Regions from separate parts of the Aquisalimonas sp. 2447 genome, predicted to be linked through region 3. Evidence: riboswitches for the same ligand, from Rfam matches in the RefSeq annotation. Region 3 holds a riboswitch; each other region holds the start of a gene.
What was found. Region 3 has a riboswitch for cobalamin ahead of KU884_RS00740 (TonB-dependent siderophore receptor). Riboswitches for the same ligand answer to the same signal wherever they lie in the genome.
Positions count from the first base shown of each region.

Region 1 (3,269 bases), 1.3 Mb from region 3:
TCGAGCATCTCCACCGCCGGAACGGCACCCCGGTCGAGGTTGATGCGTGCTCGCTGCAGTGTCTGCAGGCCCTGATGGCGCAGCAGGGCGCCCCCGATGACGGCAGTCAACACACACAGGCCAATGGTAGCCAGCGCGCCAATGACCTGACCGACCTCGATCAGGATGAACAGCTCGACCAGAGGAACAACGATCAGCAGTAGCAGCAGTAGCAGCAGTACGGGCACGGCACACCTCGGCGCGTTCTGGGCAAGTGAAGGCAACACTGAGAGCGGAATGGCGACGACGACGGCCGATTGCAACCCCCGGGGGTCGTTTCCTGCGTCAGTGGACGTGCTCCGGCTCGGAGGTCAGGCGCAGCTTCCAGTCGCCGCCGTGGGCCCGCGCGCACTCCTCCTCACTGTCAAAGTCCACATGCTGGCGGATGTCGCTTACCGTTACGCCGGCCGCCTCCAGCGCCTCCTCGGTGAGATGATTCAGGTATGCCTCGTGCCCCGCCCGCAACGCCTCGGCAAGGTGGCGATTACTGTCGAACACCCAGACCACATGGATGTTCGTGGTGACTTCGCCATACTCCATGACGTGGGTCACCCACTGGAACCCGGGGATTTCCCCGCGGGCCGCTTCACACGCCCGGCCCAGTGTGGCGTTGAGTTCATGCTCCAGGTTCTTGCGTTCCGACTCGTTCATTCCTCAGGGTCCACGGTAATGCCGCTGTCGGCACAGAATGAGTGCAGATCGTCGATCACTCGCTCCGGCAACGTCAACGTCATCGATACACCCTCGCCATAGCCGACGTGATCGATCCGGGCATCATGCACCTCGCTCCAGTATTGAGGATGGGACGCCCGGCGGCGGGCACCGGATAGCCGTCACCCGTCGTTGGGCGCATTGGCCGTGGGGGACAGGCCGTACTCTTCCACGCCGAAGCGTTCCTCATCGCGACGCAGCCCAAGCCAGACCCGGTCGCCCGCCTCGGCCAGCACCTCATCCACGGCATCGGCCGGCAGGAACAGCACCTGCTGCTCCACCCCGGCCGCCGCTTCGACGGTCGCCCGCCAGTCGCCATCCTGGCGGGGATCGCACCCTGGCGCGAACACGGGTGCTGGCGCTTCTCCACCAATCCCGTTACTGACCAGGCACAGGCCGTCGCCGATACACACCTGCAGGCCCGCGGGGACTGCGTCCAGCGCCAGATGCTCGCGCGGCGGCAGTTCGCCCCGGGGCGGTTTCGGCGCTTCGGGGTGACGAAAGCGTGCCTCCAGCATCTGATCCGCCGTCGGTTCATGCTGGCTGCACTGGCTCGCATGGGCCAGCAGCGCGCGCACACGCTCCGCGTCAAAATCAAGCCAGTTCCATTCCTGCGCGGTGGCCGTCATTGATCCGCCCCGTCGTCAAAAGGCCTCAAAGTGTAACAACTCGCCGGCGGGGTTGCACCGACCCAATCCACCCTATATCTTGGGTTTCGTCTTCACAGAGACTCAACATGCTGAGTCCAGCGGGGAACACCGGTGAGAATCCGGGGCTGTCGCGCAACGGTATGGCGAATGTACTCGCCGAGCCCGATCACCGCCGAAGACGTCACGGGAGCCTCGCGCCAAGGTTCCGCGGTACTGGTGCACCCACCACCCGCCAACCCCGCGACGGCTTCTCACCCACGGATGATCACGGGAGAAGCCCATGAATACTGCGAGCCTGCATACTGCCCACACTACGCGGCCGCCCGGAGCACCACTGGAAACCCTGGTGCTGCGCGGCCGTCTGACGCCGGCCTTGCGTCGGCTACTGGCAGGCCTGGGCGTGCACATGGAACCTGTACGCTGGAGCGGATTCGTCGGCCCGGAACTCGAGCACCTGCACGGCACTACGACCACACCGGCGCCGGAATGGCTGGATCCGGATACCGCCGAGGACCTGCTACAGGTGCTCAGGGAAATGGAAGCCCGCCGCAAGGCACCTGAGTGGGCGCGGCAGTGGCTGGTCAGTCACCGGGCCGGCACTTTGCTGAATGGCGACGGCTCGCTGGAAGTGCCCGACGCCCTGCCGCTGGACCAGCTTCTGGGCCTGCCCAGCGCAAGGCGCGGTGCAATCCGATCAGCGGCGAGACGCTGAACGGCTGACAGCCTCTGGCTCTGTAGCCCCCGGGAGCCCACCTCAGCGGGCAGAGGCCAGATCGCTGCCCCGGAGCCTGCGCTCCGGGATCACTTCTGGTGCACGTACTTGCCGGGGGCTGGATACAGGGGCGCGTACCCCGCCGCGGCCGCACCCATCTCCGGCGGCTTCACCTTGTTGCCCGAGCGTGCCTGCAACCACGACAGCCACTCGGGCCACCAGGAGCCCTCCTGGACCGGCGTCTGCTCCATGAAGTCGTCGGTCTGGAGCATCAGCTCGTCGGGCTGGTGGGTATGCACGCGGTAACGGCGGCGCGGATGATCCGGCGGGCTGACGATGCCGGCGTTGTGCCCGCCGTTGGTGAGCAGGAAGGTCACCGGACTGCGGGCCATGCGATTGATCTTGTAGACCGATGGCCACGGCGCCACGTGGTCCTTCTCGGTGCCCACCACGAAGAACGGCACCTTGACGTCGGAGAGGTGCACCGCGTCGTCATCCACTGCGAAGACGCCATCGGCAAATTCATTGTCCAGATACAGCCGCTGCAGGTACTCGCTGTGCATGCGGTAAGGCAGCCGGGTGGCATCGGCGTTCCAGGCCATCAAGTCGTTCATGGCGTAGCGCTCGCCCTGGAGGTACTGCCGCACGGAGGTGGACCAGATCAGATCCTGTGAGCGCAGAAGCTGGAACGCGCCGGCCATGCGCCGACCATCCAGATAGCCGGTCTCCCACATGATGTCGTCGAGGAACGTGACCTGGCTGTCGTCGATGAACAGGCCCAGCTCGCCGGGTTCGGAGAAATCCGCCTGGGCGGCGAAAAGGGTCAGGCTGGCGAGGCGCTCATCCTTTTTCCGCGCCATGGCGGCGGCTGCGATCATCAGCAGCGTCCCACCGAGGCAATAGCCGACACCGTGCACCGGCTTTTCCGGGACGATGGCATTGATCGCCTCCAGCGCGGCCATGACCCCGGAGCGACGGTAGTCGTCCAGTGACAGGTCACGGTCACCCTGATCCGGATTCTTCCAGGAGATGGCGAACACCGTATAACCTTGCCCCACCAGGTAACGTACCAGGGAATTCTCCGGGCTGAGATCGAGAATGTAGTACTTCATGATCCACGCCGGGACAATCAGCACAGGCTCCGGGTGCACCCGCGC
Region 1 is NZ_CP050695.1:2,862,525-2,865,793, forward strand. It holds gene KU884_RS13585 (FxsA family protein) at 1-227, opposite strand, end outside; gene KU884_RS13590 (hypothetical protein) at 325-690, opposite strand; gene KU884_RS19135 (hypothetical protein) at 687-821, opposite strand; gene KU884_RS13595 (hypothetical protein) at 873-1,379, opposite strand; cobalamin riboswitch at 1,449-1,593, shown strand; gene KU884_RS13600 (hypothetical protein) at 1,681-2,112, shown strand; gene KU884_RS13605 (alpha/beta hydrolase) at 2,202-3,269, opposite strand, start outside.
Region 1: another riboswitch for cobalamin. It lies ahead of KU884_RS13600 (hypothetical protein); the one in region 3 lies ahead of KU884_RS00740 (TonB-dependent siderophore receptor).

Region 2 (3,269 bases), 240 kb from region 3:
CGATGTGGAGAACTTGCATGACGAGATTCCTGTTGCGCGCAGTATTCACGGCCGGCTTCACGCTGCTGACCTTCGCTGTTGCTGGCGCCGAGGATAACGCAGTGGAGCTTGTAAACGAGCATGGCGGCGCGCTCACCGATGAGGAGCGCGAGGTGGTGGAAGAAGCGCTGTCCACGGATGTGCTGCAACCCGGCGAGTACCGCATCGACGTGGACGTGGAAAGCCGTTCCGCGCGCATCATCGAGGTCGAGCCCGCCCTGGAGCCCGGCGAGTCCGCCCACTAGGCAACGGATCGTTGTCATCGCCCTCTATGCACTGACGCGCCTGGCTTGGTGTTTCTTCAGGCGCGGGCGTGTCTCCCCCGCTCCGCCAGCAGCATGTAGTTCACGCTCAGCGAGGGTGACAGCCACATGCGGCGGGTGAGCGGATTGACCTTCACGCCAGTACGGCGAATGACGCGGATGCCGTCCCGCTGCAGCAGCGTGTCGATTTCCTCCGGGGTGGGAAAGCGCGACCACTGGTGCGTGCCCTTGGGCAGTAGCCGGAAGATGTACTCCGCCCCCAGGATGGCCACCACGTACGACACCGGGTTGCGGTTGATGGTGGCCACGAACGTGTGGCCGCCGGGAGCCACCAGTCGGTTCACCGCCGCCATGAAGGCCGGAAGATCGGCCACGTGTTCCACCACCTCCATGTTCAGCACGACGTCGTAGCGGGCGCCGCGCTCGGTGAGTGCTTCCGCGGTGGTGGTTTCGTAGTCGATGGCGAGCCCCTGTTCGGCGGCATGCAGTCGCGCCACCTGGGTGTTGCTGTCCACCACGTCCACGCCGTGGACGTCGGCGCCCAGCCGTGCCATGGCCTCGCTCAGCAGACCGCCGCCGCAACCGATATCCAGCATGCGCAGGCCGCGCAGGGGCTCCGGGTCCGCGGGGTCCCGGCCGTGCAGTGCTGCCAGCTGGTCGCGGATGTAACCGGTCCGCAGCTCGTTCAGTACGTGTAGCGGCCACAGCTTGCCGTCACGCTGCCACCACATGTCCGCCAGCGCGCGGTAGCGTTCCACCTCGGCGGGATCGACGGTGGCATCGAATCGGTCGGCGTCAGCGTTGGCTGTCATGGTCGTATCGCTCTGTCATCGGCGTCAGCATTATTGTATATGGATTGTACAAATAAGAAATAATTCCCTGCAGGTCGCCAACTTGACCCTCCCGCCCCCCTCACCTAAGGTGCCGTGTTCCGCAGGTGTCTCGCAGCCAGACCGGTTGCGAGGAGAATCGGGAAGCCGGTGCGCGATCTCCATCGCAAGTCCGGCGCTGCCCCCGCAACGGTAGGTGGACAGGGCGGATGATCGACGCCACTGGCTGCGCCCCACGGCGCGCCGGGAAGGCAGTCCGCCGGGAGTGCAACGCGCCCCCATCCACGAGCCCGGAGACCGGCCTGCAGGAGCCTGGAACCGCGGGGTGCGGTGGAACCGGGTCAAGCGCGCCGGACCTGCCGAAGCCGTTGACACCTGATTCCCCCTTGCCTGCCCCGGTTCCCCTGACCAGGAACGTGCCGGTGACGGACAATCATCACGCAACCACGACCAGCGCCACCATGCGCCCGGAGAGCCGGGAGTCGGCCGGTGCCCTGCGCACCGGTCTGAGTACCGGCGTGTGCGCCACCGCCGCCGCGGTGGCCGCGGCGCGCCTGGCGCTGGGTCAAGCCGCCGGAGCGGCCACGGGAGTGGTGCTGCCGCGCGGCCAGACGGTGGAGCTCACGCTCAACGATGCCACCGCCATTGCCGATGGCGCCCTGGCCGGTGTGATCAAGGACGGCGGCGACGATCCCGATGCCACCCACGGCGCCCGGGTCTGGGCGCATGTGCGCCTGCGCGCCGCGGTGGGCGTGGTCTTTCACGCCGGCGACGGCGTGGGCACGGTCACCCGCTCCGGTCTGCCGGTGCCCGTGGGCGAGCCGGCCATCAATCCGGTGCCGCGCCGGATGATCACCGATCACCTGCTGGAGTGCGCAACCGGTGCCGACTACGCCGGCGGTTTCGACGTAACAGTGGGCGTGGACGACGGTGAAAGGATTGCCCAGCGCACCATGAACGGCCGGCTCGGTATCCAGGGCGGGCTGTCGATCCTGGGCACCACCGGCATCGTCCGGCCGTTCTCCTGCGCCGCCTACATCGCCTCCATCCACCAGTCCGTGGACGTGGCCCGCGCCAACGGCATTGAACACGTGGCGTGCTGCACCGGCGGCTCCAGTGAAGCGCTGGCGCGGGAGCGCTACGGCCTGGACGACATGGCCCTGATCGAGATGGGCGATCTCATCGGCGGCGTGCTCAAGTACATCCGCCACCACCCCCTGTCCCGGGTCACCCTGGCCGGCGGTTTCGGCAAGTTGAGCAAATTCGCCGCCGGCCACGCGGACACCCACAGCCGCAAGTGCAGTATCGACCTGGACGGCCTCGCCGACGAGGCCGGGGCCCTGGGGGCAGCCGCCGAGCTGCAGGCACGCATGCGCGCCTGCAATACCAGCATCGAGGCCCTGGCGCTGTGCCGGGAGACGGGCATCCCGCTGGGGGACCGCATCTGCGCCCGCGCCTTCGATCAGGCACGCCGCCGTCTGCCCGACGACATCGCCCTGGACGTGTGCGCCGTGGACCGCGGTGGGCGCCTGGTGGGCACGGCGGAACAGGGAGTCACATGAGCACACCGGCACTGCACATGGAAGGGCTCGCCAAGCGCTACGCCAGCGGCCGCGTCGGGCTCGATGGCGTGGATCTCCAAGTGCGGGCGGGCGCGTTCTTCGGCCTGCTGGGCCCCAACGGCGCCGGCAAGACCACGCTGATCGGGCTGCTGAGTTCGCTGGTGCGCCTGGAGCGGGGTCGCATCCGGGTGTTCGGCCACGACCTGGCGCGGGAGCCGGTCGCCGCCCGGCGACGAATCGGGCTGGTGCCCCAGGAGGTGAACTTCAATAGTTTCGAGCCCGTGGGCGAGATCGTCGCCAGCCAGGCGGCCTACTACGGCCTCTCCCCCCGCCGCGCCCGGCAGCGCACCCAGGCGGTGCTGGAGCTCCTGGGGCTGGCGGACCGGGCGCGGCAGACCGCCTGGGGGCTCTCTGGCGGCTTCAAGCGGCGGCTGATGATCGCCCGGGCGCTGGTCCACGAACCCCGTCTGCTGCTGCTGGACGAGCCCACCGCCGGCGTCGACGTGGAGGCGCGCCACACCCTGTGGGAGCTGCTGCGCGGGCTCAACGCCGCCGGCACCACCGTGCTGCTTACC
Region 2 is NZ_CP050695.1:3,906,641-3,909,909, reverse strand. It holds gene KU884_RS18535 (hypothetical protein) at 18-284, shown strand; gene ubiG (bifunctional 2-polyprenyl-6-hydroxyphenol methylase/3-demethylubiquinol 3-O-methyltransferase UbiG) at 341-1,114, opposite strand; cobalamin riboswitch at 1,221-1,453, shown strand; gene KU884_RS18525 (cobalt-precorrin-5B (C(1))-methyltransferase) at 1,594-2,694, shown strand; gene KU884_RS18520 (ABC transporter ATP-binding protein) at 2,691-3,269, shown strand, end outside.
Region 2: another riboswitch for cobalamin. It lies ahead of KU884_RS18525 (cobalt-precorrin-5B (C(1))-methyltransferase); the one in region 3 lies ahead of KU884_RS00740 (TonB-dependent siderophore receptor).

Region 3 (3,269 bases):
TGACGAAGGCCACCGACAAGACTCAGGCCGCCGCCGAGCCGCAGGCGGTTCTCGCCGAATACCGCATAGCGGTGGTTGGTGGTTCGTACACCCGGCTCAAACGGGGTATCCGAGAAGTAAAGCCCGGGATCCGGGTTGTCCACATCGACCGTATCCTCCCCTTGATAGGGTGAATTATTGCTGTGCTCGAATCGGTTGCGACTGACATCCAGGCCCACGCTCACCCGGTGGGGCAGTCCGAGCAGGGTGTGGTCGTGGATCGCCTCCAGGCGGTTGCCGAACAGCGTCTGGTCATGGGTGATCTGGATGGGCACGCTGCGGCGGATCACGTCCTCGTCGGGGTCGTAGTTGTAGGCCTCGACGTTTTTCCAGTTGCGCTCGCCGGTGTGGGCGTAGACCCGGTTGCGCACCTGCAGGCGATCCGTGGCGGCGAAGTCGGTGTCGAAGCGCAGCCAGTAGCCCTCCATGTCCATCTCGGCATCGGCTACATTGTAGTTGTTGCCGACGGTCCGCTCGTCGATGCCGCCGTCGATTACCGGGGTGCCGAAATAGGGCTCGATGTCATCACGCTGGACCTCCCCGGAGAGGGTGAACCGCAGCCGCTCGGAGGCATCGAAGCGGAGCGATCCCCCGAGGCTCTCGTACCGGGCGCCGCTGCGGTCGATCTCGCCGTCGCGCGTCAGGCGGCTGGCATCAACCCGGTAGGAGAGGCCGTCCACCTCCGTGGGCCCGCCGGCGCCGGCGGCAACCCGCGTTTCACCGAATGAGCCAGCGCCGAGCAGCAGGTCCCCGGAGCTTTGCTCCGGATCGGGCCGGCGCGGCACGAAATTGATGGCACCCGCCACCGCGCCCTCGCCGTGGAGCACCGAGGCCGGGCCGCGCAGCACTTCCACACGATCGTAGAGCCAGTTGCTGCCCGGCCTTGCGAACATGCTTGGCACCGCCACCCGGACGCCGTCGTAGAGGATGGTGATGTCGTTGCCGGTGAACCCGCGACTGGAAAAGGAGGCCGGTGCCCCCGGTGGCTCGCCGCCGGTGAATCCGCCGGCCGCTTCGACTGCCTCGCGCGTGTTCCGCACGCCGCGGGCGCGCTGGGTGTCTGCGTCGATCACCGTGGCGCTGGCGGGGAGATCCTCCAGCGGCAGACCCAGGCGGCTGGCGGTGCTTGCCGGCTGGTCGAGACCCAGTTCGTCCGTGGCTCCGGCACCTTCCACCTCCAGCACCCGGAGTGTGGTGTGATCACCGGCGGCGGCGATACCGGTCAGCGACAATGCCAGCACCAGGCTGGCGGCTGTCAGCACGTCCCCGGAGGACCGTCGTGGATTCGCGTTGCGCGCACGCTCCGTGTTCATCCTGGTTGCTCCTGTCCCTTGGTTATCAAAGCTCCTGCGGGCGAGGGACCAGGGAACGAGGAGGCGACCTGTCCGGGCGTGGTGGACAGGCGGAACGGACTGCACGGCATGGCCGACAGGCACCGAGTCGCGGCGTCCTCGCCAGCAGTGCCCCTCGCACCACCAGGAGATGTCCCGCATGAATGCGGGACGGCTCATCGGGCCGGTCTCCGGACTCGCGTGCGGGCGTCAAGACACCCGAGCGGACCGCCTTCCCGTGGCATCAGCCACAGTGGCGGGGATGGTCCGCTGCAACACGCTCACCGTTGCGGGGGCAGTCCCGGACTCGGCAGCAGCTATTGGCTCCTGCCTCACCGGGTTCCCGTTTCACCTTTCCGGCCGGAACGGCCTGAAGGCACCCGAGAGCAAGCGGTGAACCTACCGGGTGCGAGATGCCGAATCAAGCGATCCAGAAACCTGCGAAAAGGGACGGCGGCATGCGATGATCACGGGTCGGGTCGGTCACACACGTTGGTTCTGCAACGAGAGAGGCGCCAGCATGGGCGAGATGAAGTATCGGGATTTGCGCGACTTCATGGATCGGCTGGAGCGCGACGGCGAGCTCAAGCGCGTTTCCGCATCGGTGGATCCCTACCTGGAGATGACCGAGATCTGCGACCGGACCCTGCGCAAGAGCGGCCCGGCGCTGCTGTTCGAGAACCCTGTGGGCTCGCGCACGCCGGTGCTGGGCAACCTGTTCGGCACCCCCTACCGCGTGGCCCTGGGCATGGGCGCCGAGGATACCGAGGCGCTGCGGGAGATCGGCAAGCTGCTCGCCTTCCTCAAGGAGCCGGACCCACCCAAGGGCATGAAGGATGCCTGGAAACAACTGCCCATCTTCAAGCAGGTACTGAACATGGGGCCGAAGACGGTGCGCCGCCCGGAGTGCCAGGAGCACGTGGTCGAGGGCGAGAACGTGGATCTCTCACGCCTGCCCATCTGGACCTGCTGGCCCGGCGACGCCGGGCCGCTGATCACCTGGGCGCTGGTGGTCACCCGCGGCCCGCACAAGGAGCGGCAGAACCTGGGCATCTACCGCCAGCAGGTGATCGGCCGCAACCGGGTGATCATGCGCTGGCTGGGCCACCGCGGCGGCGCCCTGGACTTCCAGGAGTGGCAGCAGGAACACCCCGGCGAGCCCTTCCCGGTGGCCGTGGCCCTGGGCGCGGACCCGGCCACCATCCTGGGCGCCGTCACGCCGGTGCCGGACACGCTCTCCGAGTACGCCTTCGCCGGGCTGTTGCGGGGCAGCAAGACGGAGCTCGGCAAATGCCTGGGCTCCGACCTGCAGGTACCGGCCTCGGCGGAGATCGTGCTGGAGGGCCACATTTACCCGGACGACTGGGCCGACGAGGGGCCGTTCGGCGACCACACCGGCTACTACAACGAGGTGGACCGCTTCCCGGTGTTCACCATCGACCGCATCACCCACCGCAGCAATCCGGTGTATCACAGCACTTACACCGGCCGGCCGCCGGACGAGCCCGCCGTTCTCGGGGTGGCCCTGAACGAGGTGTTCGTGCCCATACTGCAGAAGCAGTTCCCGGAGATCACCGACTTCTACCTGCCGCCGGAGGGCTGTTCCTACCGCATGGCGGTGGTGACCATGAAGAAGCAGTACCCGGGCCACGCCAAGCGGGTGATGCTGGGGGTGTGGTCGTTCCTGCGGCAGTTCATGTACACCAAGTTCGTCATTGTCACCGACGACGACGTCAACGCCCGGGACTGGAACGACGTGATCTGGGCCATGACCACCCGCATGGACCCGCAGCGCGACAGCACCTTCGTGGACAACTCGCCCATCGACTCCCTGGACTTCGCCTCGCCGGTCTCGGGGCTCGGCTCGAAGATCGGCTTCGACGCCACCAACAAGTGGAA
Region 3 is NZ_CP050695.1:171,357-174,625, reverse strand. It holds gene KU884_RS00740 (TonB-dependent siderophore receptor) at 1-1,352, opposite strand, end outside; cobalamin riboswitch at 1,535-1,769, opposite strand; gene ubiD (4-hydroxy-3-polyprenylbenzoate decarboxylase) at 1,900-3,269, shown strand, end outside.